Regions from separate parts of the Streptococcus pneumoniae genome, predicted to be linked through region 2. Evidence: predicted binding sites of a transcription regulator. Region 2 holds the regulator's gene; the other holds the start of a gene.
The links. Region 2 encodes HrcA, which represses chaperone genes, less so after heat shock. Its sites were predicted from a motif close to TTAGCACTCNNNNNNNNNGAGTGCTAA; they were not measured.
Positions count from the first base shown of each region.

Region 1 (15,878 bases), 840 kb from region 2:
TGTGCGGGCCCCCGTCAATTCCTTTGAGTTTCAACCTTGCGGTCGTACTCCCCAGGCGGAGTGCTTAATGCGTTAGCTACGGCACTAAACCCCGGAAAGGGTCTAACACCTAGCACTCATCGTTTACAGCGTGGACTACCAGGGTATCTAATCCTGTTTGCTCCCCACGCTTTCGAGCCTCAGCGTCAGTTACAAGCCAGAGAGCCGCTTTCGCCACCGGTGTTCCTCCATATATCTACGCATTTCACCGCTACACATGGAATTCCACTCTCCCCTCTTGCACTCAAGTTAAACAGTTTCCAAAGCCTACTATGGTTAAGCCACAGCCTTTAACTTCAGACTTATCTAACCGCCTGCGCTCGCTTTACGCCCAATAAATCCGGACAACGCTCGGGACCTACGTATTACCGCGGCTGCTGGCACGTAGTTAGCCGTCCCTTTCTGGTAAGATACCGTCACAGTGTGAACTTTCCACTCTCACACTCGTTCTTCTCTTACAACAGAGCTTTACGATCCGAAAACCTTCTTCACTCACGCGGCGTTGCTCGGTCAGACTTCCGTCCATTGCCGAAGATTCCCTACTGCTGCCTCCCGTAGGAGTCTGGGCCGTGTCTCAGTCCCAGTGTGGCCGATCACCCTCTCAGGTCGGCTATGTATCGTCGCCTTGGTGAGCCGTTACCCCACCAACTAGCTAATACAACGCAGGTCCATCTGGTAGTGATGCAAGTGCACCTTTTAAGCAAATGTCATGCAACATCTACTCTTATGCGGTATTAGCTATCGTTTCCAATAGTTATCCCCCGCTACCAGGCAGGTTACCTACGCGTTACTCACCCGTTCGCAACTCATCCAGAGAAGCAAGCTCCTCCTTCAGCGTTCTACTTGCATGTATTAGGCACGCCGCCAGCGTTCGTCCTGAGCCAGGATCAAACTCTCATTAAAAGTTTGAGTTCTCACTCATTTCTGTCACTGACAGATTTATTGTTTTTTTCATTGTTCAGTACTACAACTTATGTTGTAGCGCCCTGCACATTGGTTCGTCTTGTTCAGTTTTCAAAGGTCTTTGTCACTCGCTTCTCTCAAGCGACAACTATATTAGTATATCACAGCCGCTTTCGCTTGTCAACACTTTTTTGAAGATTTTTAAGCTTTTTTAAACTTTTTTTCATCAAGTGTTCCAACCGCAACATACCATAGTCCGTACGGGATTCGAACCCGTGTTACCGCCGTGAAAAGGCGGTGTCTTAACCCCTTGACCAACGGACCTGAGTTGTTATTTTCAACTCTTACTATTATACAGTCTTTTTATGTTTTGTCAACACCTTTTTTAAACTTTTTTTATTAATTTTACAACAGCTTCAGTTCGAGCTGTATGTGGGAACATATCGACCGACTGGATATAATGAAGATCATAGACTTCTACTAAGCGTACCAAATCACGAGCCAAGGTCGAAACATTACAAGAAATATAAACCATTTTTTCTGGTACATAAGTAAGAATAGTATCTAATAACTTATCATCCAGACCTGTACGTGGTGGGTCAACAATCAAAGCATCTGCTCGGTAGCCTTCCTTGTACCAACGAGGAATAATCTCTTCTGCCGTTCCAGCTTCATAATGAGTATTGTCAAATCCCATTCTTTTAGCATTTCGCTTGGCATCTTCAATAGCTTCTGGAATAATATCCATACCTCTGAGTGTTTTTACTTTCTTTGCAAAGGCAAATCCAATCGTTCCAACTCCACAATAAGCGTCAATCAAATGGTCTTCTTTATCAACATCCAGCGCTTTTACTGCTTCGCTATAGAGGACTTCTGTTTGCTCAGGATTTAGTTGATAAAAAGCTCGAGGGGATAGTGAAAATTCATAATTGAGTACACCTTCTTGAATACTCTCTTGCCCCCAGATAATCTCTGTCTTTTCACCATATATCTCACTGGTTTTAGCTGTATTTGTATTAACAGCTACTGTCACAACTTCTGGGAAATCTTTAACCAACTCTTTTACCAATTGAGTTAAATTAAGCTGGCGGTTTGTAACAATAATAATCTGAACCTGTCCGGTCTTTCTCGCGCGTCGGACCATAATAGTACGGACACCTAGAACTTTTCTCTCATCCGTGATTGGAATCTGGTGATAAGTAAGTAATTCTGCTAAGCGATTAGCAATCACTTGGGTTTCCTTATCTTGTACCAGGCAGTCTTTCAACTCTACTAAATAGTGAGAGTTTTGTGCATATAAGCCCGCCTTGACCTGATTTTTAAATTTTCGAGTCTGAAATTGTAACTTAGCTCTGTAATATTTTGGTTCCTGCATTCCAATAGTTGGACGAATTTCATAATTTTCATATCCTGCAGGAGCAAATTTTTTCAGCGCTTGATGAAGTAAGTCCGTCTTGAACTCCAGCTGCTTATCATAATGCAGGTGCATGATTTGGCAGCCTCCGCATTCATTATAAATAGTACAAGATGGCACAATTCGAAATTTAGACTTCTTGTTGACCTTCAGTAATTTTGCTTCAACAAAGTTGCGTCTAATAGAAGTAATCTGACAATAGATATCTTCGCCTTTGAGAGCTCCTGGTACAAAGACTAATGTTTTTTGGTAAAAGCCGATTCCCTCACCGTTAATTCCCATGCGCTTGATTTTTAATGGTATTTTTTGTTTCACTTTCAGATTCATACCCCTATCTTATCACATTTTGAGTTATAATAGAGCTATGAAAATCACAAAACTTGAAAAGAAAAAAAGACTCTATCTGATGGAGCTTGATAATGGCGACAAATGCTATATCACCGAAGATACAATTGTTCGTTTTATGTTATCGAGAGATAAGGTGATAAGCGAAGAGGAATTGAAAGAGATTCAAGACTTTGCTCAATTTTCTTATGGTAAGAATCTGGCCCTCTACCACTTATCCTTTAAAGCACGCACTGAAAAAGAAGTCAGAGAATATCTGAAAAAATACGATATTGATAAAAACATCGTTTCTCAAGTTATTGCTAATCTTAAAGAAGATAAGTGGATTAATGATGGTCAGTACGCTTATGCTATCATCAATGCCAATCAACTTTCAGGAGACAAGGGACCTTATGTACTGACTCAGAAATTAGCACAAAAAGGAATTTCAAAATCTACTATAGAAGAAATCTTGAATGATTTTGATTTTTCGGAAGTTGCTCAACGTGTAGCCAATAAACTATTGAAAAAATATGAGGGAAAACTTCCAGCTCGTGCCCTGCAAGATAAGATTATCCAGAACTTGACTAACAAGGGCTTCTCTTATTTTGATGCTAAAATTGCCTTTGACGAATTGGATAGTCAAGTTGATGAAGAAACGACTCAGGAACTCATCTTCAAGGAACTTGATAAGCAATATACTAAGTATGCCCGAAAGTATGAAGGATACGAACTGAAGCAGCGTTTAACTCAAGTTTTAGCACGAAAGGGCTACGATTTTTCGGATATAGCAAGCGCTCTTAGAGAATATCTTTAATATTTCCAAGTGAAATTCACAGATTTTAGGTAATTTTATGGTACAATAGTAAATGATAAACTTATAAATTGTAGAAAGTTGGTTAGTTATGAAGCTTCCAAAAGAAGGCGACTTTATTACAATTCAAAGTTATAAGCATGATGGGAGTCTCCACCGAACTTGGCGGGACACCATGGTACTAAAAACAACAGAAAACGCCATTATTGGTGTCAACGATCATACACTTGTTACCGAAAGTGATGGTCGTCGTTGGGTCACTCGAGAACCGGCTATTGTTTACTTTCACAAGAAATATTGGTTTAATATCATTGCCATGATTCGTGATAATGGAACTTCTTACTATTGCAATATGGCTAGCCCCTACTATCTGGATGAAGAAGCACTGAAGTATATTGATTACGATTTGGATGTTAAAATTTTTACAGATGGGGAAAAACGTCTCTTGGACGTTGAAGAGTACGAGCGTCACAAACGCAAAATGAATTATTCTGATGACTTGGACTATATTTTAAAAGAACATGTCAAAATTCTTGTTGATTGGATTAACAATGGACGTGGTCCTTTCTCAGAAGCCTATGTAAACATTTGGTACAAGCGCTATGTAGAACTAAAGAATCGGTAAAGTTGTCAAAGGTCAGGAACAAAATCCTGACCTTGTTTTTTTGGTAGTATAAAATAAATTGTGTAAACACAAAAAGGAATAAATCCATTATAGCAGAGTTACAACACATTTCTATAAAGAAATTTATTCCTACGACTCAGTTTGGCATGCTTAACTTCCTAACTCAAAAACAAAGCATCGATTAATTTATCCGTTCTTCTTTTGAAACAGATTTGAACTGATAATTGCTCGTTTTAATTTAAGAAGCTCTTTTGAGCAAAACTTCATTTTTTTAAGAGTCCAACAATTTCTGTCTATCGCTTTTCTACTAGCAAAAAACCTACCTTGAGGCAAGTTTTCATTTATATATCTAATTTCGTAACAGTATAGTAAAATGAAATAAGGACAGTCAAATCGATTTCTAACAATGTTTTAGAAGTAGAGGTGTACTATTCTAGTTTCAATCTACTATAAATTTGATATGAGAATAGTCTTTCTCAACATCCTTATCCAACAAGCATGCTGTGGCGTCCTTCTTAACTTGAACCAGGTCAATATTCTGGGCTTGGGCTGCATAGACGCAGCCACAATAACATTGACGATAGATATCATACTCCTCACACATCTCTACTGAACGTTTGTAGCCTTGATTTTTCTTGAAATCGTTGGGAAGATAGTGGGTCGTGTAAATTTTTTGCACATCGATTCCGATGCTATTGATGGTTTGAGAATTCTTATGAGGACTGATGGTCAAGGCTGAACCAAAGTAGTCAAAGCCCAAGTCCATAGCCACTTGCGCTGTTTTATCCAGTCGGTAGTCAAAACAAACCTTGCAACGGTCGCCACCTTCGGGCTCCTCCTCTAGTCCCCTAACTAGTTTTCGGTATTAATTGGGTTCGTAGGGAGCTTCTAGGTACTGAACCGTATTTCCTGTCCGATCATTAAAATCACTAACAAATTTCTTGATGACATAGACCCGCTTATGGTATTCTACTTTGGGATGGATATTAGAATTGGCAAAATAGATGGTCACATCTGCATACTTGGTCAAATATTCTAGTGTATAGGTACTACAAGGGGCACAGCAAACATGCACGAGAATGGTTGGCCGCTGCTCATTTTTCTCCCATGCTTGTACCATTTTCTGCATGACACGGTCATAATTAATCTTCTGATTGGGGGGCATCTTGCACAGAATTTCTTCTACATCGATCATGTTCTTCTCCTTTTTCTAGTCTTATTTTATCATATAAGTTAGAAGAGCTCAAATCAATTTAGAAGTGAATATTATAAAAAGAAGGGTTAGTCATTCCCTCCTTTTGTGTTTTTTATAAGTTGTTTTCTATAGAAAGCTTACATCATCCCGCCCATCATACTTGGATCCATTGCTGGAGCTGGGGCTACTGGTTCTGGTTTATTGGCTACGACTGCTTCTGTTGTCAAAATCAAGCTGGCTACAGATGCTGCATTTTGTAGGGCTGAACGACTCACTTTAACTGGATCAATGATACCTTGATCAATCATGTTAACCCACTCGCCAGTTGCTGCGTTGAATCCTATACCAAGCTCAGCATTTTTCAAACGATCGATAACGATAGATCCTTCAAATCCTGCATTGTGAGCAATTTGACGAACGGGTTCTTCCAAAGCACGGAGAACAATATTACGTCCTGTTGCTTCATCTCCTGTCAATTCCAAGGTAGCAACAGCTGGAATCACATTTGCAAGAGCTGTTCCACCACCTGCAACAATACCTTCTTCAACAGCTGCACGAGTAGCGTTGAGGGCATCTTCAATGCGGAGTTTCATTTCTTTCAACTCAGTTTCAGTTGCGGCTCCGACCTTAATAACCGCTACACCACCTGACAATTTGGCCAAGCGTTCTTGCAATTTTTCACGGTCAAATTCAGAAGTTGTAGTTTCGATTTGAGACTTGATAACCGCAACACGGTGAGAAATCGCTTCAGGATTTCCTGCACCTTCTACAATAACCGTGCTATCTTTGTCCACGGTCACTCTCGCTGCTTGACCAAGAGCTTCAATTGTCGCATCTTTCAACTCAAGACCAAGGTCTTCTGTGATAACTGTTCCGCCTGTTAAGATGGCGATATCTTCAAGCATGGCTTTGCGACGGTCACCAAAACCAGGTGCCTTGACTGCTACTACGTTGAAGGTTCCACGAATCTTGTTCAAAACAAGAGTTGGAAGAGCCTCGCCATCCACATCATCCGCAATAATCAAGAGTGGACGATTGCTTTGGAGAATGCTTTCCAAAAGTGGCAAGATTTCTTGGATATTGGAAATTTTCTTGTCTGTAATCAAAATGTACGGATTTTCAAGGTCAGCCACCATTTTTTCGCTATCAGTCACCATGTACTGTGAAAGGTAACCACGGTCAAACTGCATTCCTTCTACGACTTCAAGCTCTGTTTCCATACCACGTGACTCTTCGATGGTGATGACACCGTCTTTGCCAACTTTTTCCATTGCTTCAGAGATGTACTCACCAACTTTTTCAGAACGAGAAGATACGGCTGCAACTTGAGCGATAGCTTCTTTATTGGCAACAGGGATGGCGTTGTTTTTCAAAGCTTCAACTGCTGCGGCAACTGCTGTTTCAATCCCACGACGAATACCGATTGGATTTGCACCTGCTGTGACGTTTTTGATTCCTTCACGGACGATTGCTTGGGTCAAAACAGTTGCAGTTGTAGTTCCATCACCTGCGATATCATTGGTTTTTGAAGCCACTTCTGATACCAATTTGGCACCCATATTTTCAAAATGGTCTTCTAATTCAATTTCTTTGGCAATAGTCACACCGTCATTGGTAATCAATGGTGAGCCAAATGATTTTTCAAGAACGACATTGCGACCTTTTGGTCCCAAGGTTACTTTAACAGTGTCTGCAAGGATATCGACACCACGGACCATAGCTGAACGGGCATCTGATGAAAATTTAATTTCTTTTGACATACTTACTTTCTCCTTCTATTCTTCAATGATTGCCAAGATGTTAGCTTCGCCTACGATGATGTACTTTTCATCGCCATCTTTGACATCAAGACCTGCGTGGGCTTCAACTAAGACACGGTCTCCAGTTTTAACACTTGGAGCAACCAAGTCACCGTTCAAGGTACGAACACCTTGTCCAGTAGCCACAACTTGGGCTGTTTTGGTTTTTTCTTGGGCTGAACCTGCGAGAACAAAGCCCCCAACGGTTTGTTCTTTTTCTTCTATTTTTAAGACCACACGGTCCCCTAATGGTTTCAACATCTGATTTCCTCCATAATGAGATAGATATTATTAGCACTCTTTATACCTGAGTGCTAATTCATAGTTCTATTGTATCACTTAGTCAGAAATAATCAAGAAAAAAGTCTGACTTTCTCAAGATAAAAAGCCTGAGACCAACTCAGACTTTTTAATGTTTATACTCAATGAAAATCAAAGAGCAAACTAGGAAGCTAGCCGCAAGCTGCTCAAAGCATTGCTTTGATGTTGTGGATAAAGCTAACGTGGTTTGAAGAGATTTTCGAAGAGTATTAAAATGGCAATTCTTCCTCTTCCAAGACTAAATCTGCCAAATCTTGGCCTGCATTATTTTCACGCATGGCACGTTGAGCACGACTTTCCAAGAGTTGGAATCCTGTTACAAGTACTTCGGTCACGTAGTTCATTTGGCCATTTTTCTCAAAGCGACGGGTACGCAATTCTCCATCAACGGAAATGAGACTACCTTTGGTTGCGTAGCTTGCCAAAGTTTCTGCTAGTCTGCCCCATAGGACCATATTGACAAAATCAGCTTCACGTTCACCGTTTTGGTCTTTGTAACGACGGTTCACAGCGATAGTTGCTCGCGCTACCGACTTGTCATTGTTGGTTTTGTGCAATTCTGGTGTAGACGTTAAACGCCCAATCATGATAACTTTATTATACATATTTTCTTCCTCCTACTTATCTATTCGTAGGAAATCAAAAAAAGTTACAGAAATTTGTAACTTTTCGAGGAAATTTCTTATTTTTTATGAATCATGAAACCTGTCGCCTGTTGATTGGCCATAATGGTCATATCTGTAATCTGAACACGGCGAGGCTGACTGGTCACATAGACTACTGTGTCTGCAATATCCTGAGCTTGCAAGGCTTCTATTCCTTGGTAAACGGACGCAGCTCGCTCTTTATCACCATGAAAACGAACAGTTGAGAAATCTGTTTCGACAATCCCAGGCTGAATGGTTGTCACCTTGATATCCGTTGCGATGGTATCAATTCGCAGTCCATCCGAAAAGGTCTTAACCGCAGCCTTGGTAGCTGAGTAAACAGCGGCACCAGCATAGGCGTAGATTCCTGCGGTTGACCCCATATTGATAATATGACCTTGATTGACTTTTATCATTGCTGGCAAGAAACAGCGAGTAACCGCCATCAGACCTTTAACATTGGTATCCAACATGGTCAACATATCCAACTCCTCATAGTCTTGATAGGGAGCCAAGTCAAGAGCCAGTCCGGCGTTGTTGACCAAGATATCAATCCTCCCTATCGTTTCTAGAATATCAGAGCAAACAGTCTTCACCATGACCATATCCGTCACATCTAGTGGAAAAGTCCAGACGGTTTGATTTGGAAAGCTTACTGCAAACTCCGACTTGAGGATTTCTAATCTGTCTATCCGTCGTCCTGTTAGAACGACATCCTCACCCTGCTCCAGATAAGCACGCGCAATCGCTTCACCGATTCCTGAGGTTGCTCCCGTAATCACTACATTTTTTGCCATCTTATTTCCTTCTATCAGATGCTGACAAGTTCCTAGGCAGTCCAGTGTTTCGCTGGGTCGAACGGTGTTCCGACAACTTGGTCTTCTGATAATTCAAGCACCCCACGTTTTTGCGGAGCATTTGGCAAATGCAATTCACGAGGACTACACATCATCCCAAAACTCTTTTCACCACGAAGTTCGCCTGGGAAAATGAAATTCCCTTTTGGCATCATGGCACCAGGAAGAGCCACAATGGTTTTCAACCCAACACGCGCATTAGGTGCTCCTGCAACGATTTGCACTATCTTGTCACTTGCGACTGCAACTTGGCAGATGTTGAGGTGGTCACTGTCTGGATGAGCTACCATCTCGACAATTTCACCAACAACAAACTTAGGTTCCTTATCATTAACAATTTCTTCTGTAAAACCTTCCGCCTGTAATTCTTGGTTCAAACGAGCGACTTGCTCATCTGATAAAAAGACTTGACCGCGCTCTGCAATTTCAAACAAGCTCGAAACCTCAAAAATGTTCCAAGCTACTGTTTCCCCATTTTCTTTGAGGAAAACACGGGCTACCTTGCCTTTGCGTTCCACATTCAGTTTGGCATCTCCGCTATTTTTCACGATGACCATAAGGACATCACTGACATGTTCTTTGTTATACGTAAAAATCATTGTTTCCTTTTTCTCCTATTTCAATCCTGCTAAAAAATCGTTAATTTGCTCCTTACTTTTACGGTCGCGATTGACAAAACGACCGATTTCCTTGTCCTTTTCTAGAACAACAAGGCTAGGAATTCCGTAAACATCCCAGAGTTTGGCCAAATCCATATACTGATCTCGGTCCATTCGAATAAAGGTGAACTCTGGATTGGTCTCTTCAATCTCTGGTAAGGCAGGATAAATATAACGACAATCGCCACACCAGTCTGCCACAAAAAGGAAGACCTTCTTGCCCGCTTTTTCCACTAAAGATGCTAATTCTTCTAAACTTGCTGGCTGTATCATAAGACTTCCTCCTCATAGACTAGGTCTTCATTTTCATAGACAAAGGTATAATGACGGCCATCCTCAAAAATGACGCCACCAACCAAGCTCTCCAGACTGCTTTCGTAAACTTGAACATAAAGGGTCGCAATTTCCCCCATGTCGGAAAAATGGTCTCGCACAATCTCTGTCAACTCTTCCTGAGTCTTCATGAGCTTACGGTCATCTGCAACTTTTTTCGTAGCAAGAGCAAGGCTTCCGATACCTAGCAGAGCCAAGCCTGCCATCCACATTTTTTTAGCTTTCATACCATTCATTTTAACACAAAAAAGGCTTCAGGACAAATGAGGAAGCAGCAGAAAAGCAAGTAAAAAGCCTCTTCCTTTAAGGAAAAGGACTTCTTATACTAAGAGCAAACTAGAAAGCTAGCCGCAGGCTGCTCAAAACACGGTTTTGAGGTTGTAGATAAGGCGACGTTGACGTGGTTTGAAGAGATTTTCAAAGAGTATTATTCTTATTGCCAGGCACCTAAGTTGCCAACGTAGTAACCATCAGGTGTGTAGGTATTGCGAAGCATCTTACCTGATGAAGCCAGATAATACTACTTGCCATTGTCTTTGACCCAATCATTCGCAATCATGGAACCAGAAGAACTTACATAATACCATTCTCCCTTGTCATAAACCCAAGTACTGACTTTCATGGTTCCTGAGCAATTAAAGGAAAAAAAACTGTCCAATATCATTCGTTTTTTAAAAGCATTCGACACTACATCATCTACGCTGTAGTACATAGATACATCAAACGTAAAAGCCAAAATATCGAAAAATATACAACTTTTAAAGGCAGCATTTCATTTTTTAAAGTCTAACAACCATAGAACTGAAATCAGAGCAAGGCATCAATTTCCTACTCTTAGTACGCCTATTTTGATGGTTGAAGTGAAGATTTTTTTATTTAGCGTAGACAATTTCCAACTTCCCAAAAGCCACATCTCCACGGATAATCAAGGTTTTGCTGGTTGGGGCTACAGGAGCGTCAGCCTTAGCTGCACCAAAGGAGGTTTCTACTTTCAAATCTACACGCCAGTGTTGTGGAACATAGACGGTTGCATTCCCGAAGGCCACTTCAATATTTAAAGTTGCAAAATCACCTAGCATCTCTGCATTATCATAGTAGATTTTAGCATCCCCAAAAGCGACTTCCACTTGGTCATCTACGAGATCTTGATCTTGCTTATAGAAGGTCCCGCTACCAAAAGCGACTTCCTTATCCGTGACGACTGTTTTTTTCCCATTGTACCACCATTTTTTTTCATTCCAGAACTTACTTGAATGCGTCAGATAACCAACACCAAGTACCACCAAGATGCTAGCCCAAATAAGAGAATGATTGGTAACTGGTAACAAGTCATAAGCGTAATTTGCAATGATGAGCGCCAGTAAACCTGTAAAAACTGCCGAAGTGAGATGACGTCTAAGGATGGACTCAATGGACTTATAAGCAAAAAAAACAATACCTAGTAAAGGCCATATTTTACCATCCAAAGAAGGAATTCCAAAATTCCCTTGCAGCAAGATCCAAGCTGCTAAAACCAATAAAACAATACCAAATGCTTTCTTTTTCATGTTTTTTACCTCATGTTTCTTAGATTTTCTTTTAGGAGGGATTGGTAATGCCGTGAGACATGAACCTCCTTGTGCGTCTGATAAAAGGAAATGGTGCCCGTTCCTGAAAAGGACTTGTCCACTGAGTAAATCTGACGGATGTTTGCGATCGTTGACTTGGAAACTCGATTAAAATAGCGAGGCAAGATAGACTCCAACTCATAGAGCTTGAGGCGAACCTCATAAGCTTCCTTCTGGTTATGAGCGTAGATCTTGCTCCCTTCTGTTTCAAAGAAGAGAATTTCTGACAGGTCTAGATAATATTCACCTGTCCCCTTGTAAAAAGTCAACCTCGGAGCCTTTGACTCTTGCAAGAGCCGTTGCAAGTCTGCAATTTCATCTGTCAAAGTGGGGGTCTTGATGACAATTTCAGTCTCCTCTAAATTGCCGTCAATCTCAATTCGTAACTTCATCACATCTCCTTTCTGACTCTACTATATCAAAGCTAAGTTAGGAATACAAGGGCAAAAAAGCAAGTGGTCAATTTGAAGCAGTAAGTGGTTGTAGGACTAGCTTAACTTACATGTCAGAATAGGAAGAAAAGGAATCCCCACACCAAACCACAAGCATAGCCAACCAAGACATCCTTGGGATAATGAACACCCCCTAAAACCCTCACCAACCCCAGCAAAGCTGAAAAGATCAAGCATACTAAGCCAATAGGTAGACTAGCATGCAGACAGGCCATGGAGATGATAGTTGCCGAAAAGACATGGCGACTGGGCATCGACCGTCCCGAACTATCCTTATCAAGAAGGGGACAGATATCCCAAGTTTCATAAGGTCTCGGGTGATTGATTTTCTTACGAAACAGGGACAAGGCCACAAAACCTGATGCAGGAATAAGCACATAAACCCCAACTTGCTGACCAAGTCCTAGTTGCAGGTAAGTGGTGACTAGCAAGATCAGATAGACCAGGGGCATGGCGACTGTCATCAAACGATTGAAACTGCGTAATAGGAATAAAAGAATTGGACGACTAGTTAGTCTGGAGCTGATATTTCGATACCATTCTTGATAATTTTTCATTTATGCTTCTCATACTTTTCTAGAACTTGTTGAGATGTTTTCCCCTTGGCAAGCCAATCCACTAGCTTGTCCAAGCGACGTATTTCCTGCATCAGAGGATCATCAATTTCCTCAATACGGACACCGCAAATCTTCCCTGTAATTGCAATTCGTTCAGGGACATAATATGGTGCTTGTCTAAAAAAATCTCCGTAAGTAACATCCCTATCCAGACAAGCAAGAACATCACTCACTTCATACCCTGTCAACCAACTGGTCACTTGGTGAACTGACTCTGCCTTTCCACCCTTTCGCTCAACTTTTGCAATCAAGGCTAAGTAGACAGCAGCAAATTTCATATTGTATAATTTCTGACTCATACTTCTCTCTTTCTATGTGTACTAGTATAAATAAGAAAAAGAAGGCCGTCAAGCCTTCTTTTGATTTATTCTTCTGCTTCATCTTCTGTAAATTGACTATTGTACAAGTCAGCGTAGAAGCCACCTTGCGCCATCAGTTCCTCATAGTTGCCTTGCTCGATGATATTTCCATCTTTCATGACCAAGATCAAGTCTGCATTTCGGATGGTTGACAAGCGGTGGGCAATGACAAAGGATGTGCGTCCTTCCATCAAACGGTCCATGGCTTTTTGGATCAATTCCTCTGTCCGTGTGTCAACAGAAGAAGTCGCCTCATCCAAAATCAAAAGCGGTGCATCCTTAAGAAGGGCACGAGCAATAGTCAATAGTTGTTTTTGTCCTACAGACAAGGTCACGGTGTCATCCAAGATGGTATCATAGCCATCTGGCAAGGTCATAATAAAGTGGTGAATTCCCACAGCCTTACTAGCTTCCATCATTCGTTCATCACTAATCCCTATTTGATTATAGATGAGATTGTCTCGAATAGTTCCTTCAAAGAGCCAGGTATCCTGCAAGACCATTGAAAAGGCATCATGCACTTCTGAACGCGTCATAGCCTTGGTATCCACACCATCAATGTGAATACTTCCCTTATCAATCTCATAGAATTTCATCAAAAGATTGACAATGGTTGTCTTACCAGTCCCAGTCGGCCCAACAATGGCAACCTTTTGACCAGCATGAGCTGTCGCAGAGAAGTCATAGTCTTGAACATTGACACCGTCCACCAGAATTTCTCCTGCTGACACGTCGTAGAAACGTGGAATCAGATTGACCAGAGTTGATTTACCAGAACCTGTTGACCCAATAAAGGCCACTGTTTGACCAGTTTCTGCTTTAAAGCTAACATGTTCAATAACTGCCTCCGAATTTGCCGCATAGCGGAAGGTCACATCCTTAAACTCGACCTGACCTTTGAAGTTTTCATCAGTCAGCTGCACTTGAACAGGGTTTTGGATAGAAGAATGCAAATATAAAACTTGATTAATCCGCTTAGCAGAGACCATAGTTCGGGGAAGAACGATGAAGAGTGCTCCCATGAGAAGGAAGCCCATGACAACCTACATGGCATAAGACATGAAACTAAAGAGAGGCAGACGCGCTATCGGAGCAGCGTCGTTAATCACATAGGCCCCAATCCAGTAAATCGCCACACTCAAACCACTTGAAATCCCCATCATGATAGGATTCAAAATAGCCATAAGACGGTTGACAAACAAATTCAAACGGGTCAATTCATCATTTACTGCTGCAAATTTTTCATTTTGATAATCCTCTGCATTGTAGGCACGAACGACACGAATACCTGTTAAACTCTCACGAGTGATACTGTTCAGTTTATCTGTCAGCCCCTGAATCAAGGACTGTTTTGGAAAGGCTAGCGTCATCAAAACGGTCGTCATCAGGACGTTGACAATCACTGCCACAAGTACGGCCCAGAGCCAGTATTCTGAATGACCTAAAATCTTCCCAATAGCCCAGATAGCCATAATTGGACCACGCGTTACCACTTGCAAGCCCATAGTAATCAACATTTGAACTTGAGTAATGTCATTGGTAGTACGCGTCAAGAGGCTAGGAATTGAAAATTTCTTAATCTCTGTCTGCGAGTAATCCAAAACTCGGTTAAAAATATCACTTCTCAGCCTACTAATATAAGAAGCCGCCACTCGGGATGCAAAAAATCCAACTGCAACTACGGACAAGAAGGCAAGAAAGGGCATTCCCATCATCATGCTTGCCGGCTGCCACAACTCATCTAAATTAGTTCCTTGACTACCTAGCAAATCCGTAATTTTCGAGATATAGGTCGGCACTTCCAACTCTAGATAGACCGAAAAGCAAGTAAAGAGAATGGCTAGTAAAATCATCCCCCATTCTTTTCTACTAATTCTTTTGGCTAATTTCTTTATTCTCTCCTCCTATTCCCTTGATATTTTGCCTGTAGTTGACCGAGAACTTTCTCAAAAATCAGTAATTCATCTTCATCAATGTCTTCCATCAACTGCTTGTCTATGCGTTCAAAAAAAGCCTTAACCTGTTGCATCTGAGAACGTGCTTTGTCCGTCAGACGAACAAACTTAGCCCGCTTATCAACAGGACTCGCCTCCAATTCCACCAAACCATTTTACACTATACGCTTAACCAGATTACTAGCAACAGACTTGGTAATTTTGAGTTCCTGCTCGATATCTTTAATCAAGACCAAGTCTTGGTTTTTCTCGCGATTATCCCAAAAACGCACAACCTGACCTTGCGGCCCACCCATAAATTCAATGCCGCAACGTTTGGCTTCCTTTTGCACCATCAGGTAAGTTTGATGACCAAAACGCTTAAAGACTAACATCGGTTTATCCATAATCTCCCCCTTCTAAATAAAAATAGTTCTCTGGAGAATAATTAAATTTCTATGAGAACTATTTTCTTGATTAAAAAAATCCCAAGTGATTTTCTCACTTAGGATCATGTTCTATAGGTTAAATTAAAACCCATCTACGTTCGTATAAATCTTTTGGACGTCTTCGTCGTCTTCAAGAACGCTGTAAAGTTTTTCAAAAGTTTCAAGGTCTTCGCCTGACAATTCCACTTCTGACTGAGGAATCATTTCCAATTCAGTCACTTGGAATTCTTCAATACCAGACTCACGGAGGGCAACGATAGCCTTGTGAAGGTCAGTTGGCGCTGTGTAAACTGTGATTGTACCTTCTTGTGCTTCTACGTCATCCACATCCACATCCGCTTCGAGCAATTGCTCAAAGACTGCGTCTGCATCTTCACCTCCAAATACAATAACACCTTTGTTGTCAAAGAGGTAAGAAACAGAACCTGAAGCGCCCATGTTTCCGCCGTTTTTACCAAAGGCTGCACGGACATTGGCTGCTGTACGGTTAACGTTAGAAGTCAAAGTATCCACAATTAGCATAGAGCCAT
Region 1 covers NZ_LN831051.1:819,011-834,888, reverse strand. Annotated here, with positions in the region: rRNA gene AT689_RS04480 (16S ribosomal RNA) at 1-942, opposite strand, end outside; tRNA gene AT689_RS04475 (tRNA-Glu) at 1,195-1,266, opposite strand; gene rlmD (23S rRNA (uracil(1939)-C(5))-methyltransferase RlmD) at 1,328-2,683, opposite strand; gene recX (recombination regulator RecX) at 2,721-3,497, shown strand; gene ntdP (nucleoside tri-diphosphate phosphatase) at 3,586-4,119, shown strand; partial or broken gene AT689_RS12965 (epoxyqueuosine reductase QueH) at 4,559-5,314, opposite strand; gene groL (chaperonin GroEL) at 5,452-7,074, opposite strand; gene groES (co-chaperone GroES) at 7,090-7,374, opposite strand; gene AT689_RS04440 (single-stranded DNA-binding protein) at 7,644-8,039, opposite strand; gene AT689_RS04435 (SDR family oxidoreductase) at 8,117-8,878, opposite strand; gene ytpR (YtpR family tRNA-binding protein) at 8,911-9,537, opposite strand; gene AT689_RS04425 (thioredoxin family protein) at 9,553-9,870, opposite strand; gene AT689_RS04420 (DUF4651 domain-containing protein) at 9,867-10,166, opposite strand; gene AT689_RS13080 (hypothetical protein) at 10,364-10,426, opposite strand; gene AT689_RS04415 (cell wall-binding repeat protein) at 10,451-10,642, opposite strand; gene AT689_RS04410 (LiaF transmembrane domain-containing protein) at 10,803-11,477, opposite strand; gene AT689_RS04405 (LytTR family DNA-binding domain-containing protein) at 11,483-11,929, opposite strand; gene AT689_RS04400 (phosphatase PAP2 family protein) at 12,043-12,546, opposite strand; gene AT689_RS04395 (DUF2200 domain-containing protein) at 12,543-12,905, opposite strand; gene AT689_RS04390 (ABC transporter ATP-binding protein) at 12,971-13,954, opposite strand; gene AT689_RS11550 (ABC transporter permease) at 14,009-14,818, opposite strand; partial or broken gene AT689_RS13400 (MarR family winged helix-turn-helix transcriptional regulator) at 14,835-15,306, opposite strand; partial or broken gene AT689_RS04375 (YebC/PmpR family DNA-binding transcriptional regulator) at 15,430-15,878, opposite strand, start outside.
Region 1: groES (co-chaperone GroES) is a predicted target of HrcA. The motif match lies at 7,405-7,431, and genes of this name have one in related genera.

Region 2 (15,878 bases):
GGCGTTGGTCATTCGTTACTAAATACTTAGAAATCCGCTCTTTTAGTTTCAACTGGGAAAAAAGTTCCTGAAAAAAGATAAGACCACCATACTGGGTTAAATGACCTCCATCGAAAGATAGTTGGTAAAAAGACTTGTTTTGGAAGTGATGATTTGGTAAACTGTTCATGTGAGTTTCCTTTCTTTTTGTGTTTTTTTCTACACTTATACCATAAAGGGGAAACTCTTTTTTGTCTAGTAAAAAACACCCATTGGGTGAAAAAAGAAACCATCCAGGATCTAAGCTAAGGCAAGGATTCTGGATGATTTTTAGATTAGGGGTGAATAATTGGGGCTAACTTTTGCAAGCTTCAAAATTACACATCTGTAAATATTTTTTCGAAAGATATATTTGAAGCCATAGTAAATTGAGACTAGAATAGTACACTACATCTGCTAAAAATTTCTAGAAATTAATTTAACTTTCCTAATCGATTTGTTTACATCTTATTTCAATCTACTATATTATCTCAATAAATGATGATGGCGACTGTTTTGTTTGTGCTTGTCGATTTTTGAATCCTGATCGAGCGGAAGAATATTTCTGCCGAGGTTGTCAAGGGGAAAATCCTGAAGATATTGAATTTTATGATGAACAATTACAGGCAGAAAAGGTGGAGGCTTTGAATATTCGATTGGAAGTAAAAAATTGAATTATCTACAATCTCATCAACAATAAACCTATTTCAACCCCATTATCTATAGGCGTATTTTTACGCCTTTTTATATACTTGAAGCACATAAGAAACATTATGGGAAGTTTGCTGATGGAAGTACTCAAGAAATTGATGTTCCTTATGATATTCCTGATACTTGGGAGTGGGTGAGGTTTTCTACATTGGTTGAAATTGTCAGAGGTGGCTCTCCACGACCAATCAAAGATTATCTTACTTCTGAAGTAGATGGAATAAATTGGATAAAAATAGGTGATACTGAAAAGGGTGAAAAGTATATAAATAATGTTAAAGAAAAAATCAAAAAATCAGGGCTTAACAAAACTAGATTTGTAAAAAAAGGTACATTTTTGTTAACTAATTCTATGAGTTTTGGTAGACCTTATATTTTGAATGTTGATGGTGCAATACACGATGGATGGTTGGCTATTTCGAACTATGAAAACTCATTAAATAAAGATTACCTATTCTATATTCTTTCATCAAATGTAGTTTATTCTCAATTTCTATCTCTAATTAGTGGAGCTGTTGTGAAAAACTTGAATAGTGATAAAGTTGCTTCTATTCTTATCCCTCTCCCCCCACTATCCGAACAACAACGCATAATAGAAGCAATCGAATCAGCTTTAGAAAAAGTAGATGAATATGCTGAAAGTTATAATAGACTAGAACAGCTAGATAAAGAATTTCCAGATAAACTAAAAAAATCTATTCTTCAATATGCTATGCAAGGAAAATTAGTTGAACAAGACCCAAATGATGAATCAGTCGAAGTTTTACTTGAAAAAATACGAGCAGAAAAACAAAAACTCTTTGAAGAAGGCAAGATTAAAAAGAAAGATTTGGACATTTCTATTGTTTCCCAAGGAGATGATAACTCTTATTATGGGAATATACCTATGAATTGGGTTGTTATAAAAATAAAAGATATTTTTTCAATGAATACAGGTCTTTCTTACAAGAAGGGCGATTTAAGCATTAATAATAAAGGTGTTAGAATTATACGTGGTGGTAATATTAAGCCTTTAGAATTTTCTCTGTTGGATAATGATTACTACATTGATACACAATTCATCTCCTCTGAACAAGTTTATTTAAAACATAATCAGCTAATAACACCTGTATCAACCTCTTTAGAACATATTGGAAAGTTTGCAAGAATCGATAAAGACTATGATGGTGTTGTGGCTGGTGGATTTATTTTCCAATTAACACCATTCGAAAGTTCAGAGATTATTTCAAAATTTCTATTATTTAACTTGTCTTCTCCGTTATTTTATAAACAATTGAAAGCAATAACTAAACTATCAGGTCAAGCTTTATATAATATTCCTAAAACTACACTGAGCGAGCTATTAATTCCGTTAGCTCCTTTTGAGGAACAGGAACTTATTACTCAAAAAGTTGAGAAACTTTTTGAAAAAGTAAATCAACTTTGGAAATGATTCTTTTCATCTCTTCATGATTAGAAATAGGGATTAATAATTCGGAGATACTGGTACTATTTAATGTTTTCCCTTTGATAGCATCTTTTGAATCACCTAAAGTAGAGATAAGTGGCAAAAATATCATTAAGTAATCTCTGATAATATTTTCTTTATTAGCATAGGGGAATATCGATATAATGGCTTCATTATGAGTGGCAGGAATATCCAATATGGCAACTTTTCCAATAGATAATTTAAAACTCATTAATAAAGTTCCTTTAGGTGAAATGTCTATTTTCTTTGATTTTAATGCTAATTTAGAAATAGATTCTCTCGTATTAGTTACATAACCAGATATAGGCATATCTGATATAGATACCCAAGGTATTTCAGTTCCCCAAAAAGTAGCTTCACTGCGTGGAGGAGTTTTTCCTATTCTGAAGTTAACTAGGCTAGCAAATTTAATATATCTCCATGCTTCTGGGATTTCATATATAGGATAAGAGGTTGTTTCGTCTTTGTTCCCATAATAAGAGCCATAATCACAAAAATAGCAGGTAGTCAGTTTGACCACCTGTTATTTTTTACCAATTAACAATTTTATCTACAATATTTTGTTGTTCAGTAGCTGTTTTCCTTAGATAAATTCGAGTAGTTTCTATACTTTCGTGTCCCATCAAATCTGCAAGCAAGGCAATATCATTATACTTCGCTAAAAAATTCTTAGCAAATAAATGCCTAAAAGAATGAGGGTAAATTACTTTAGGATTCATTTTGTATTTATCAGCATAATTTTTTAACTGTTGAGCAACTCCTCTTGCTGTAATTGGTTCGTTAAATTTATTCAAAAATAAATAACCACTTCGACGATTTTCTGATTCTAACCAACTAAGACAACTATTTCTTAATTTTTTAGGAATGTACAGTCTACGAATTTTACCACCTTTTGAGTAAATGTCAAAATAACCGATTTCTACATGCTCTACTTTTAGTTTAATAAGTTCACTTACACGAGCCCCAGTTGCACCTAAAAACCAAACGACAAAATGCCATTTTAAAATACCATCTTTTTTCAAACTACGTTTAAGAAAAAGGTAATCAGCATGGCTAATGACATCTTCTAAAAACGGTTTTTGCTGTACTTTGACAAATTTTAATTTCAAATCATCATGACCAATAAAAGCCAGATATTTATTTACTCCTTGTAGTCGCAAATTGACAGTTTTAGGTTTAAAATTGTCTAATAAATATCCTTTGTATTCAAATAAATCTTCCATTTTGAGTTCGTAATTCTCCAAGAAAAATCGAACACCATAAAGGTACGAACGCACAGTATTTTCAGCTAAACCAGCTTTCTTCAAATGTAATTCAAAATCTTTCAACGTAAAACTCCTATCTTATGTTTGATAGAAATTCCACCGCACGTAAAACTATTATACTAAATTAGTGCGTCAATATGGGCGAAAAATTGTTCGATTTTATCAACGATTCTGGATTGTTCAGGAAGGGGTGGGAGGGGGATTAAATATTCTTTTATAGTTTTCGTTAATAATTCTTTTTGTTTTGTACTACCCGACGCTTTTTCTTCAATAACTGACTGAACAATAGGAGAGGAAAGAAAATTATAGATGAAATGGCAATTAATAACCCCCGATAAGACTCTTATAACTGTAACATGGCTATCTGCAACAGCCCAGGCATAAGGATTTTTATTTTCATGGTAAATAGCTAATCGTCCTAACGTACCTAGACCTGTTGAATTCCACATTAAATCACCATCCCTTAGTAATCTTTCTTTCTGGTAACTATGAACTGTTTCGGGATCAATAAATCTTGCTAAGTCAATAGAAAAGCCAGACCATTGATTACATTTCTGAGCAATCACAGGGTATATAGGAATATTTGAATATTTTGGAGACTTCCCTCTTTGAATGTAGGAGGTTATATCGTTTAACCTCACCCATTCCCAACTTTCTGGTATTTCACAAGGTACTTCCTCATAATAAGAGTTATCATCTCCTTGGGAAACAATAGAAATGTCCAAATCTTTCTTTTTAATCTTGCCTTCTTCAAAGAGTTTTTGTTTTTCTGCTCGTATTTTTTCAAGTAAAACTTCGACTGATTCATCATTTGGGTCTTGTTCAACTAATTTTCCTTGCATAGCATATTGAAGAATAGATTTTTTTAGTTTATCTGGAAATTCTTTATCTAGCTGTTCTAGTCTATTATAACTTTCAGCATATTCATCTACTTTTTCTAAAGCTGATTCGATTGCTTCTATTATTGCGTTGTTGTTCGGATAGTGGGGGGAGAGGGATAAGAATAGAAGCAACTTTATCACTATTCAAGTTTGTTCACAACAGCTCCACTAATTAGAGATAGAAATTGAGAATAAACTACATTTGATGAAAGAATATAGAATAGTAATCTTTATTTAATGAGTTTTCATAGTTCGAAATAGCCAACCATCCATCGTGTATTGCACCATCAACATTCAAATATAAGGTCTCTACTACAGCAATATTTTTAGATATGTTAACTGTTGAACAATAATGTACACTTTTTTGCAAATCTAGTTTTGTTAAGCACTGGATGTTTGATTTTTCAGTTAAAGATTATTGTATACTTTTCACCTTTTCAGTATCACCTATTTTTATCCAATTTATTCCATCTACTTCAGAAGTAAGATAATCTTTGATTGGTCGTGGAGAGCCACCTCTGACAATTTCAACCAATGTAGAATATATCCTCACCCACTCCCAAGTATCAGGAATATCATAAGGAACATCAATTTCTTGAGTACTTCCATCAGCAAACTTCCCATAATGTTTCCCATCATCACCACGAAATATCTCAGTTTCCTTTTTATCTCGTTTGATTTTTCCTTCACTGATAAGTTTTTCTTTTTCAGCTTTAATTCTCTTTAATAATTCACTTGCAGGTTCGTCATTGGGATTTTGCGGCACTAATTTCCCTTCCATCGCTCTTTGGAGAATACTTGCTTTAAGTTGTTCTGGTGTCATTATTTGTCCTCCAACAACTGCAAAATATCAGCTAATACATTATCAATCTTATGATTTAAAGTTGCTCTTTCCGCTTGATAATTCTGAATCAACTCAAAGGGATTTAAGATTTCCTCTTCCTCTTTTGGAAAACCACACTGGTCTAAATTATAATTCAACTCAGCCAATTCACTAGGTGTAAATGATTTAGATTTGTAGAACTTACCTTCCAGAATCTCTTCACGATTTTCCCACCAGTCACGAACAGGATTGAAGTGTTCTGACTTCATCGGCTTAGTTTTCGAGAAATTTTTATAACCATCTGGCATATCTAAACGATAAAACCAAGTTTCTTCTGTTTTCTTTGTTTTATCAAAGAAAAGAATGTTCGTATGGATTCCTGTATACGGTGCAAAGACACTATGAGGCAACCTAATAATCGTATGCAAGTTGAACTCATCTACCAGTTTTTGTTTCAAGCGAGTTTTTACACCTTCACCAAATAGAAAACCATCAGGTAAAATAACTCCAACACGACCATTTTCTTTCAAACGATACATAATGACAGCCATAAATAAATCAGCTGTTTCAGAACTCCGTAATTCTGCTGGAAAGTTATTTTTTATTGTTTCTAATTCTGACCCTCCAAAAGGTGGATTCATCATAATAATGTCAAATTTTTCATCATCCGTATATTCACGAACATTTTTCTCCAAAGTATTTCCATGAACAATTTTAGGGTCATCAATTTCGTGAAGAAACAGATTTGTAACTGCTAAAAGATGAGGAAATGCTTTCTTTTCAATACCAAAAACAGCTGTATTATATTTTTTGGTATCTTCACTAGTTTTACGTTGACTACTTAAACGGTTCAGAGTCGAAGTCAAGAAGCCTCCTGTTCCGCAAGCAAGGTCTGCCATTGATTCTCCAAGTTTTGGGTCAAGAACTTCGGCAATAAAATCAGTCGCTGCACGTGGCGTATAAAATTCTCCTGAGTTCCCAGCATTTTGAATATCTTTAAGAATTTTTTCGTAAATATCATTAAACGAATGACGATCTTCAGGGCTATTGAAATCAACTTCATCAATAACATTGATGACTTGGCGTAACAAGACGCCATTTTTCATATAGTTGTTCGCATCTTCAAAAGCTGATTTAACAATCGTTTTTCGAATAGGCATATTTGAAGTTATTTCAAGCTCTTTCAACTCTTTGAATAACTTGTTATTGACAAAATCAAGTAATTCATCGCCTGTCAATACCCGTTCCCCATTTTGAGCATGAGCCCAATTTCGCCATTTTAATTCCTCTGGGATAATTGACTCATACTCGTCTTCTTCTAATTCCCAAACCATTTCACGGCTATCATAAATTTTTAAGAATAATAACCAAGACATTTGCTCAATACGTTGAGCATCACCATTAACACCAGCATCGTTTCGAGTGATATCTTGAATTCTTTTTACAAATGATGTAATTGACATACTTTCCTTTCATTAAGCTACTGTAAATAGCTCTTGCTCCAATTCTTTAATTGCTTGTAAATATCGTTTTTTATCTCCAAAATAAGTATTGATGATTTTGAAGGTTCCACCATATATCTGAAATTCTGGAAGTTTTAATGTTTCAATGCTTTCGAGTTCTCCAATACCTTTATCCATGTATTTGTTCAGTAAAATTTCCAAAACAGCACGCGCTTCCTCACTATATTTATATAAATATCCGCTTTGTTTGAGTTTATTGATACGTTCCGTTTTGGTTAATTCTTTTTGACCATAGGCAAGTTTTAGGAGTAAATCAAAATCATCGATTTCTTGTTCTGATATTCCCTCCGACTCTCGAATAGCATCTAGATAAACTCCTTTTTTATAAAGTTCGTCTAAGATAAGCTTCTTTTTATACGCCGTATGCCAAACTGTGATAAAATCGTTCAAAGTGGCGTAGCTACCTAAGATATTCTTCCGAGTGTAGTCGGTCAGGCTTTCGGTAATCAGTTTCCCGTTTTCATCCAATACTTGAACAGTAGAATTAAGAATGGTAACCTGCTTGTCTGTAACGATATATTTTTCTACTGGGTCACCTTCCTCATCTACGAAACCGGGCGTGGAACCACTGACTGTTTTCGCACCTGTTTCCAGCACCTTCACTGGCTCACCATCAAAATCAGGGTCAGCAAACAAATTGGTAACATTTCGAAAATCAATAATCGTAAAAAATTCTTTCCCCTTTTGAGGATAAAGACGTGTGCCACGACCAATAATTTGTTTAAATTCAGTCATGGATTGGATATTAGAGTCTAAAACAATCAAACGACATGTTTTAGCATTAACTCCTGTCGTTAATAATTTAGACGTTGTTACAATAGCGGGAAAATTAGAATTGACATCCATAAAGTTATCCAGTTGAGCTTTTCCTTCAGCGTTGTCACCAGTTACTTGCATGACATAACGATAGTCTTCTTGGACTAAGTCTAGATTCTCTTTTACAAGTGCAGCACGCATTCGCTCGGCATGGTCAATATCAACACAAAAAACAATTGTTTTATCAAATCGTGCATTGCTTTGCTTCATATAATCAGAAACAAACTTGGCAACTCTTTGCGTTCTATCATCAATGACAATGGTTTTATCAAAATCTTTCCTGCCGTAGTACCTATCTTCTATTAATTGTCCGTTAGTATCAACTTTTCCAGTTTCTGGACGATAACCATCCACATCCACATCTAAATTAACCCTCATAACACGATATGGAGCCAAAAAACCATCCTCGATTCCCTGTTTTAAACTATAAGTATAGATTGGCTCACCAAAGTATTCCGTATTGGAAGCATTCTTGGTTTCTTTAGGAGTAGCGGTCATCCCAATCTGTGTCGCAGAACTGAAATAATCAATTATCTTACGCCAGTTACTGTTTTCCTTAGCTGAACCACGGTGCGCTTCATCAATTACGATTAAATCAAAGAAGTCTTTGTCAAATTTTTGATAATGTGTTTCAGTTCCATCTTCACCAGTTAGTTGCTGATAAAGCCCTAGATAAATTTCAAAAGAATTTAATTTTTCAGGAGCAGTCAAAAGTTTTGGTGTAATTTTCGTCATTACCTTTTCGAATGGCTTAAAGTCTTCAGCCATCGTTTGGTCTACTAAGATGTTTCTATCCGCTAAGAATAAAACTCGTTTAGCCAAACCAGCTTTTCGAAGGCGATGAATAATTTGAAAAGCCATGAACGTTTTCCCCGTTCCTGTTGCCATCACAAACATTACTCGTTTTTGTCCTCTGGCAACTGTTTCAATAGTACGGTTGATAGCTATTTGCTGATAATAGCGTGGCGTTTTCATTGAGAAGGCGTCTGTATAGTATGGAGTTGAGATAGCTTCTGTAATTTCGTACGTCAATCCTTTTTCCTTCGTCATACGAGAAAATAATTCTTCACGAGTAGGGAATTCGTCTAACTCCAGCTCACGTTCTTCTCTCGTGATACGGTCGTGTTCAATAAAGCCATCACCATTTGAAGAATAAACAAATGGAACATCTAAAATCTCTCCATATTCAATAGCTTGTTGTAATCCTGCTCGAACGCTGTGTTTATTATCCTTTGCCTCAACAATTGCAATTCGAGTTCCAAATTGGTAATACAGTGAATAGTCTGATTTTTTTCCTTCTTTACGACGAGCCTTATCTCCTCTAACCTCAATTCGACCATCAGTGAAGTATTCTTCGTAAGCGATATGCTCACCATTTTTCCATCCTTTGGATACAATAGCAGGAGTGATGAAATTTGCTTTAATATCCTCCTCACTCATTTCTTTCTTAGACTTTATAAACTCAACCATATTGAACCCTCCGCATTCTAAAAATCTACTTCTCCATAAAATAAACTATCAGAACAAATTATACTTCTATTATATCACACTTATAAAAATACTCTGCTAAATTGTTGAAAATAAGTATGCAATATACTTTCGCATCGCGTCAGATTATCTCCGCATAACACCGCTATTTTCCGCTGTTTTCGGCAGGCGACTTATTATCATTCTATAAGCACTTTCAGTCGGGCTGGTGAGCTATTTTTCAAAAATAAATAATCACATTTAAACATTTTGAAAGTATAAAATATCTACATCAGCCGTTCAAAAACTGGCGTAAATTTTGCCATAATATTTTCGTTTAAATAAAGATTTTTTTATGCCAAACGGATTTTAACAATGCGGATGCTTCCTATTTTGCTTCTCTTTTTAGCTCTACTACCGTTTTTCTCAAAGTTTGTCACTGGAGGTAGTTCTTTCAGTTGGGAAGTGTTTTTGATTTTCATAATAGATTGGGTTTTATTGATAGTTTTTGCGATTCAGATTTCTTATATTTTTTGGAGATTGAGTCAAAAGTGGAAAGAATTATCTAATAAATAACGCTAGGCATGTTTTCTAATTTTGGGGTAAGACAATGAATAGCAGAGTAGAATTTCGGATTTTCACCATTGTTGATTTGGACAAGAAAGAAGAATATTTACATGAGATGCATTTGAAAGGTTGGAGGTATAGAACGAGTCGTTTTGGTTTGTTCTATTTTGACCAATGTCAACCAGACGATGTCATCTACCGTATCTATGATTCTAGATTTCTTAAAAAATATAAGCATGAACTGCAAGATTTTAGAGATAGAGGTTGGGAATTGATAGGAGCAGGTTCTTGTTCGATTCTTCGTAAATCGTCTTCTGATTTACTTCCAGAGGATCAAGTCTATATGAGTAAGGGGCTCAAATGGGAAGTTATGCGATCTAGACTTCGTTCCTGTACAGCTACTTTCTTAGGTGGTCTTGTTGTTTGTACGAGTTTGTTTAGAGAGGATCTTTCTATGTCTTTCTTTCTTATTTTTGTTTTATATGCTTTTCTGATTTCTTATCTAATTCATGGTTATTTCAGACTAAAAAGGAAATACCGAGTAGATGAATAGCAAGGTTCTAGGTCTTCAGATTGATTTTTAGCACTCTTGATAAAAGAGTGCTAATTTTTTGAGTTTTTGTCTTGACATTCTCTTCTAAGGGTGTATAATAGAATCATAAGTTAGCACTTGGATGCATTGAGTGCTAATTGATCAGACAGAGAGGAGTGATGAGATGGTTACAGAGCGTCAGCAGGATATTTTAAATCTGATTATTGACATCTTTACCAAAACGCACGAACCTGTCGGATCAAAAGCCTTGCAAGAGTCTATTAACTCTAGCAGTGCAACCATTCGTAATGACATGGCGGAACTAGAAAAACAAGGGTTGCTTGAGAAGGCTCATACTTCAAGCGGTCGGATGCCAAGTGTTGCTGGTTTTCAGTACTATGTGAAACACTCACTGGATTTTCACCGGCTGGCTGAAAATGAGGTATATGAGATTGTCAAAGCCTTTGATCAGGAATTCTTCAAATTGGAGGATATTCTGCAAGAGGCTGCTAACTTGCTAACAGACCTGAGTGGCTGTACGGTAGTGGCACTGGATGTTGAGCCGAGCAGGCAACGTTTGACAGCCTTTGATATCGTTGTTTTGGGGCAACATACAGCCTTGGCGGTATTTACCCTAGACGAGTCGCGAACGGTTACTAGTCAGTTTCTGATTCCAAGGAACTTCTTGCAGGAGGATTTGCTGAAACTGAAGAGCATCATTCAGGAACGTTTCCTCGGTCACACCGTTTTAGATATTCACTACAAGATTCGGACGGAGATTCCGCAGATTATCCAGCGTTACTTTACAACAACGGATAATGTCATCGATTTCTTTGAACACATCTTTAAGGAAATGTTCAACGAAAACATTGTGATGGCGGGCAAGGTCAATCTCTTGAATTTTGCCAATCTAGCAGCCTATCAGTTCTTTGACCAACCGCAAAAGGTGGCCTTGGAGATTCGTGAGGGGTTGCGTGAGGATCAGATGCAAAATGTTCGTATTGCAGACGGTCAAGAGTCCTGTTTAGCTGACCTAGCGGTGATTAGTAGTAAGTTCCTCATTCCTTATCGGGGAGTTGGAATTCTAGCCATTATCGGTCCAGTTAATCTGGATTACCAACAGCTAATCAATCAAATCAATGTGGTCAACCGTGTTTTGACCATGAAGTTGACAGATTTTTACCGCTACCTCAGCAGTAATCATTACGAAGTACATTAAGATTGAAATCATTAAAGGAGGCGAACATGGCCCAAGATATAAAAAATGAAGAAGTAGAAGAAGTTCAAGAAGAGGAAGTTGTGGAAACAGCTGAAGAAACAACTCCTGAAAAGTCTGAGTTGGACTTGGCAAATGAACGTGCAGATGAGTTCGAAAACAAATATCTTCGCGCTCATGCAGAAATGCAAAATATCCAACGCCGTGCCAATGAAGAACGTCAAAACTTGCAACGTTATCGTAGCCAGGACTTGGCAAAAGCAATCTTACCATCTCTTGACAACCTTGAGCGTGCACTTGCAGTTGAAGGTTTGACAGATGATGTGAAGAAGGGCTTGGGGATGGTGCAAGAAAGCTTGATTCACGCTTTGAAAGAAGAAGGAATTGAAGAAATCGCAGCAGATGGCGAATTTGACCATAACTACCATATGGCCATCCAAACTCTCCCAGCAGACGATGAACACCCAGTAGATACCATCGCTCAAGTCTTTCAAAAAGGCTACAAACTCCATGACCGCATCCTACGCCCAGCAATGGTAGTGGTGTATAACTAAGATACAAAGCCCGTAAAAAGCTCGCAGTAAAAATAGGAGATTAACGAAGTGTTCGATGAACACAAGAAAATCTATCTTTTTTACTCAGAGCTTAGGGCGTGTTCGATTCGGCAATTCTGACGGTAGCTAAAGCAACTCGTCAGAAAACGGCAATCGCTATGGCGTTTGCCTAGCTTCCTTACTAACTCGTCGTCGAAATAAAATCGATTTCGACTCTTCGTGTCGCAATTTACATAATAGAAAACTTGTCCGAAACGACAATAAACTATGAAGAAAGATAAAATATGTTTGGCTTTGTAATAGTGAGCGAAGCGAACCAAACACGATACTCTTCGCCGTGGCGCTATTTGCGCAAATTTTGAGACCTTAGGCTCAAAGTTTAGTCAAAGAGATTGACGAAGTCAAGCTCTGACGGCGTCGCCACTTAAGAAGAGTATCAAAAAGAAAAATAGAAAATTAACTAACAAGGAGAAAAACACATGTCTAAAATTATCGGTATTGACTTAGGTACAACAAACTCAGCAGTTGCAGTTCTTGAAGGAACTGAAAGCAAAATCATCGCAAACCCAGAAGGAAACCGCACAACTCCATCTGTAGTCTCATTCAAAAACGGAGAAATCATCGTTGGTGATGCTGCAAAACGTCAAGCAGTCACAAACCCAGATACAGTTATCTCTATCAAATCTAAGATGGGAACTTCTGAAAAAGTTTCTGCAAATGGAAAAGAATACACTCCACAAGAAATCTCAGCTATGATCCTTCAATACTTGAAAGGCTACGCTGAAGACTACCTTGGTGAGAAAGTAACCAAAGCTGTTATCACAGTTCCGGCTTACTTCAACGACGCTCAACGTCAAGCAACAAAAGACGCTGGTAAAATTGCTGGTCTTGAAGTAGAACGTATTGTTAACGAACCAACTGCAGCAGCTCTTGCTTATGGTTTGGACAAGACTGATAAAGAAGAAAAAATCTTGGTATTTGACCTTGGTGGTGGTACATTCGACGTCTCTATCCTTGAATTGGGTGACGGTGTCTTCGACGTATTGTCAACTGCAGGGGACAACAAACTTGGTGGTGACGACTTTGACCAAAAAATCATTGACCACTTGGTAGCAGAATTCAAGAAAGAAAACGGTATCGACTTGTCTACTGACAAGATGGCAATGCAACGTTTGAAAGATGCGGCTGAAAAAGCGAAGAAAGACCTTTCTGGTGTAACTTCAACACAAATCAGCTTGCCATTTATCACTGCAGGTGAGGCTGGACCTCTTCACTTGGAAATGACTTTGACTCGTGCGAAATTTGATGATTTGACTCGTGACCTTGTTGAACGTACAAAAGTTCCAGTTCGTCAAGCCCTTTCAGATGCAGGTTTGAGCTTGTCAGAAATCGACGAAGTTATCCTTGTTGGTGGTTCAACTCGTATCCCTGCCGTTGTTGAAGCTGTTAAAGCTGAAACTGGTAAAGAACCAAACAAATCAGTAAACCCTGATGAAGTAGTTGCTATGGGTGCGGCTATCCAAGGTGGTGTGATTACTGGTGATGTCAAGGACGTTGTCCTTCTTGATGTAACGCCATTGTCACTTGGTATCGAAACAATGGGTGGAGTATTTACAAAACTTATCGATCGCAACACTACAATCCCAACATCTAAATCACAAGTCTTCTCAACAGCAGCAGACAACCAACCAGCCGTTGATATCCACGTTCTTCAAGGTGAACGCCCAATGGCAGCAGATAACAAGACTCTTGGACGCTTCCAATTGACTGATATCCCAGCTGCACCTCGTGGAATTCCTCAAATCGAAGTAACATTTGACATCGACAAGAACGGTATCGTGTCTGTTAAGGCCAAAGACCTTGGAACTCAAAAAGAACAAACTATTGTCATCCAATCGAACTCAGGTTTGACTGACGAAGAAATCGACCGCATGATGAAAGATGCAGAAGCAAACGCTGAAGCCGATAAGAAACGTAAAGAAGAAGTAGACCTTCGTAATGAAGTAGACCAAGCAATCTTTGCGACTGAAAAGACAATCAAGGAAACTGAAGGTAAAGGCTTCGACGCAGAACGTGACGCTGCCCAAGCTGCCCTTGATGACCTTAAGAAAGCTCAAGAAGACAACAACTTGGACGACATGAAAGCGAAACTTGAAGCATTGAACGAAAAAGCTCAAGGACTTGCTGTTAAACTCTACGAACAAGCCGCAGCAGCGCAACAAGCTCAAGAAGGAGCAGAAGGCGCACAAGCAACAGGAAACGCAGGCGATGACGTCGTAGACGGAGAGTTTACGGAAAAATAAGGGGCTAGTGTTATGAGTGTTAATAAAAATAATCTTTCTGACATTGCAGATTATCATGAAAAGATAAAGTTTTTTGAAGAATTATTTAATTTGGATTATAATCCAACAGAAATGCTGGTGACTGTGGAAAGAAATGGAAATGTCATTTATAAAGAATTTACAGAAGTAGCTGTTGGTAAGAGTAAATATGACTACACTTCTGTGTTTAAAGATGTTATGATTTACTTTTCGGATCATATATGTCAGGAGTTACACCTATATAAAACACAAGACCCACACTATAATAAATTTGAGTTTGATTTAGCTAAAAGGTCTTTGAAGATTACTACTAGAGATAATACAACCATTTTTATTTCAAATGAATAATCTAACCACAGAGGTTGCAACCCAGCCTCTGTTTTTCGGTAAAAAGGGATAGGGCCGAGTGGCTGGAGTATTATCTCATCAATATAAAAGAAAGGAATTGAACCCGACCTAAATTCTCGGAAAAAAGAGAAATCTGTCTAGGAGCGTCGCTCCAGCGTCAGATTTCCTATTTTTCAGTCGAATTTTACGGTCTTGGTATCTTGTATGAACAATACTGAATTTTATGATCGTCTGGGGGTGTCAAAAAACGCTTCGGCAGACGAGATCAAAAAGGCTTATCGTAAGCTTTCCAAAAAATATCACCCAGATATCAACAAGGAGCCTGGTGCTGAGGACAAGTACAAGGAAGTTCAAGAAGCCTATGAGACTTTGAGTGACGACCAAAAACGTGCTGCCTATGACCAGTATGGTGCTGCAGGCGCCAATGGTGGTTTTGGTGGAGCTGGTGGTTTCGGTGGTTTCAATGGGGCAGGTGGCTTCGGTGGTTTTGAGGATATTTTCTCAAGTTTCTTCGGCGGAGGCGGTTCTTCGCGCAATCCAAACGCTCCTCGCCAAGGAGATGATCTCCAGTATCGTGTCAATTTGACATTTGAAGAAGCTATCTTCGGAACTGAGAAGGAAGTTAAGTATCATCGTGAAGCTGGCTGTCGTACATGTAATGGCTCTGGTGCTAAGCCAGGGACAAGTCCAGTCACTTGTGGACGCTGTCATGGCGCTGGTGTCATTAACGTCGATACGCAGACTCCTCTTGGTATGATGCGTCGCCAAGTAACCTGTGATGTCTGTCACGGTCGAGGAAAAGAAATCAAATATCCATGTACAACCTGTCATGGAACAGGTCATGAGAAACAAGCTCATAGCGTACATGTGAAAATCCCTGCTGGTGTGGAAACAGGTCAACAAATTCGCCTCGCTGGTCAAGGTGAAGCAGGCTTTAACGGTGGACCTTATGGTGACTTGTATGTAGTAGTTTCTGTAGAAGCTAGCGACAAGTTTGAACGTGAAGGAACGACTATCTTCTACAATCTCAACCTCAACTTTGTCCAAGCGGCTCTTGGTGATACAGTAGATATTCCAACTGTTCACGGTGATGTTGAATTGGTTATTCCAGAGGGAACTCAGACTGGTAAGAAATTCCGCCTACGTAGTAAGGGGGCACCGAGCCTTCGTGGCGGTGCAGTTGGTGACCAATACGTTACTGTTAATGTCGTAACACCGACAGGCTTGAACGACCGCCAAAAAGTAGCCTTGAAAGAATTCGCGACTGCTGGTGACTTGAAAGTAAATCCAAAGAAAAAAGGCTTCTTTGACCATATAAAAGATGCCTTTGATGGAGAATAATACTCTTCGAAAATCTCTTCAAACCACGTC
Region 2 covers NZ_LN831051.1:2,092,645-2,108,522, reverse strand. Annotated here, with positions in the region: partial or broken gene AT689_RS11145 (IS1380-like element ISSpn5 family transposase) at 1-169, opposite strand, end outside; partial or broken gene AT689_RS12730 (cell envelope) at 337-411, shown strand; gene AT689_RS12960 (hypothetical protein) at 555-692, shown strand; partial or broken gene AT689_RS11140 (restriction endonuclease subunit S) at 785-2,158, shown strand; gene AT689_RS11135 (restriction endonuclease subunit S) at 2,106-2,714, opposite strand; gene psrA (tyrosine-type DNA invertase PsrA) at 2,725-3,522, opposite strand; partial or broken gene AT689_RS12245 (restriction endonuclease subunit S) at 3,579-5,163, opposite strand; gene AT689_RS11120 (class I SAM-dependent DNA methyltransferase) at 5,163-6,626, opposite strand; gene hsdR (EcoAI/FtnUII family type I restriction enzme subunit R) at 6,639-8,972, opposite strand; gene AT689_RS11105 (DUF2812 domain-containing protein) at 9,580-10,089, shown strand; gene hrcA (heat-inducible transcriptional repressor HrcA) at 10,253-11,287, shown strand; gene grpE (nucleotide exchange factor GrpE) at 11,314-11,838, shown strand; gene dnaK (molecular chaperone DnaK) at 12,318-14,141, shown strand; gene AT689_RS11085 (hypothetical protein) at 14,154-14,507, shown strand; gene dnaJ (molecular chaperone DnaJ) at 14,712-15,848, shown strand.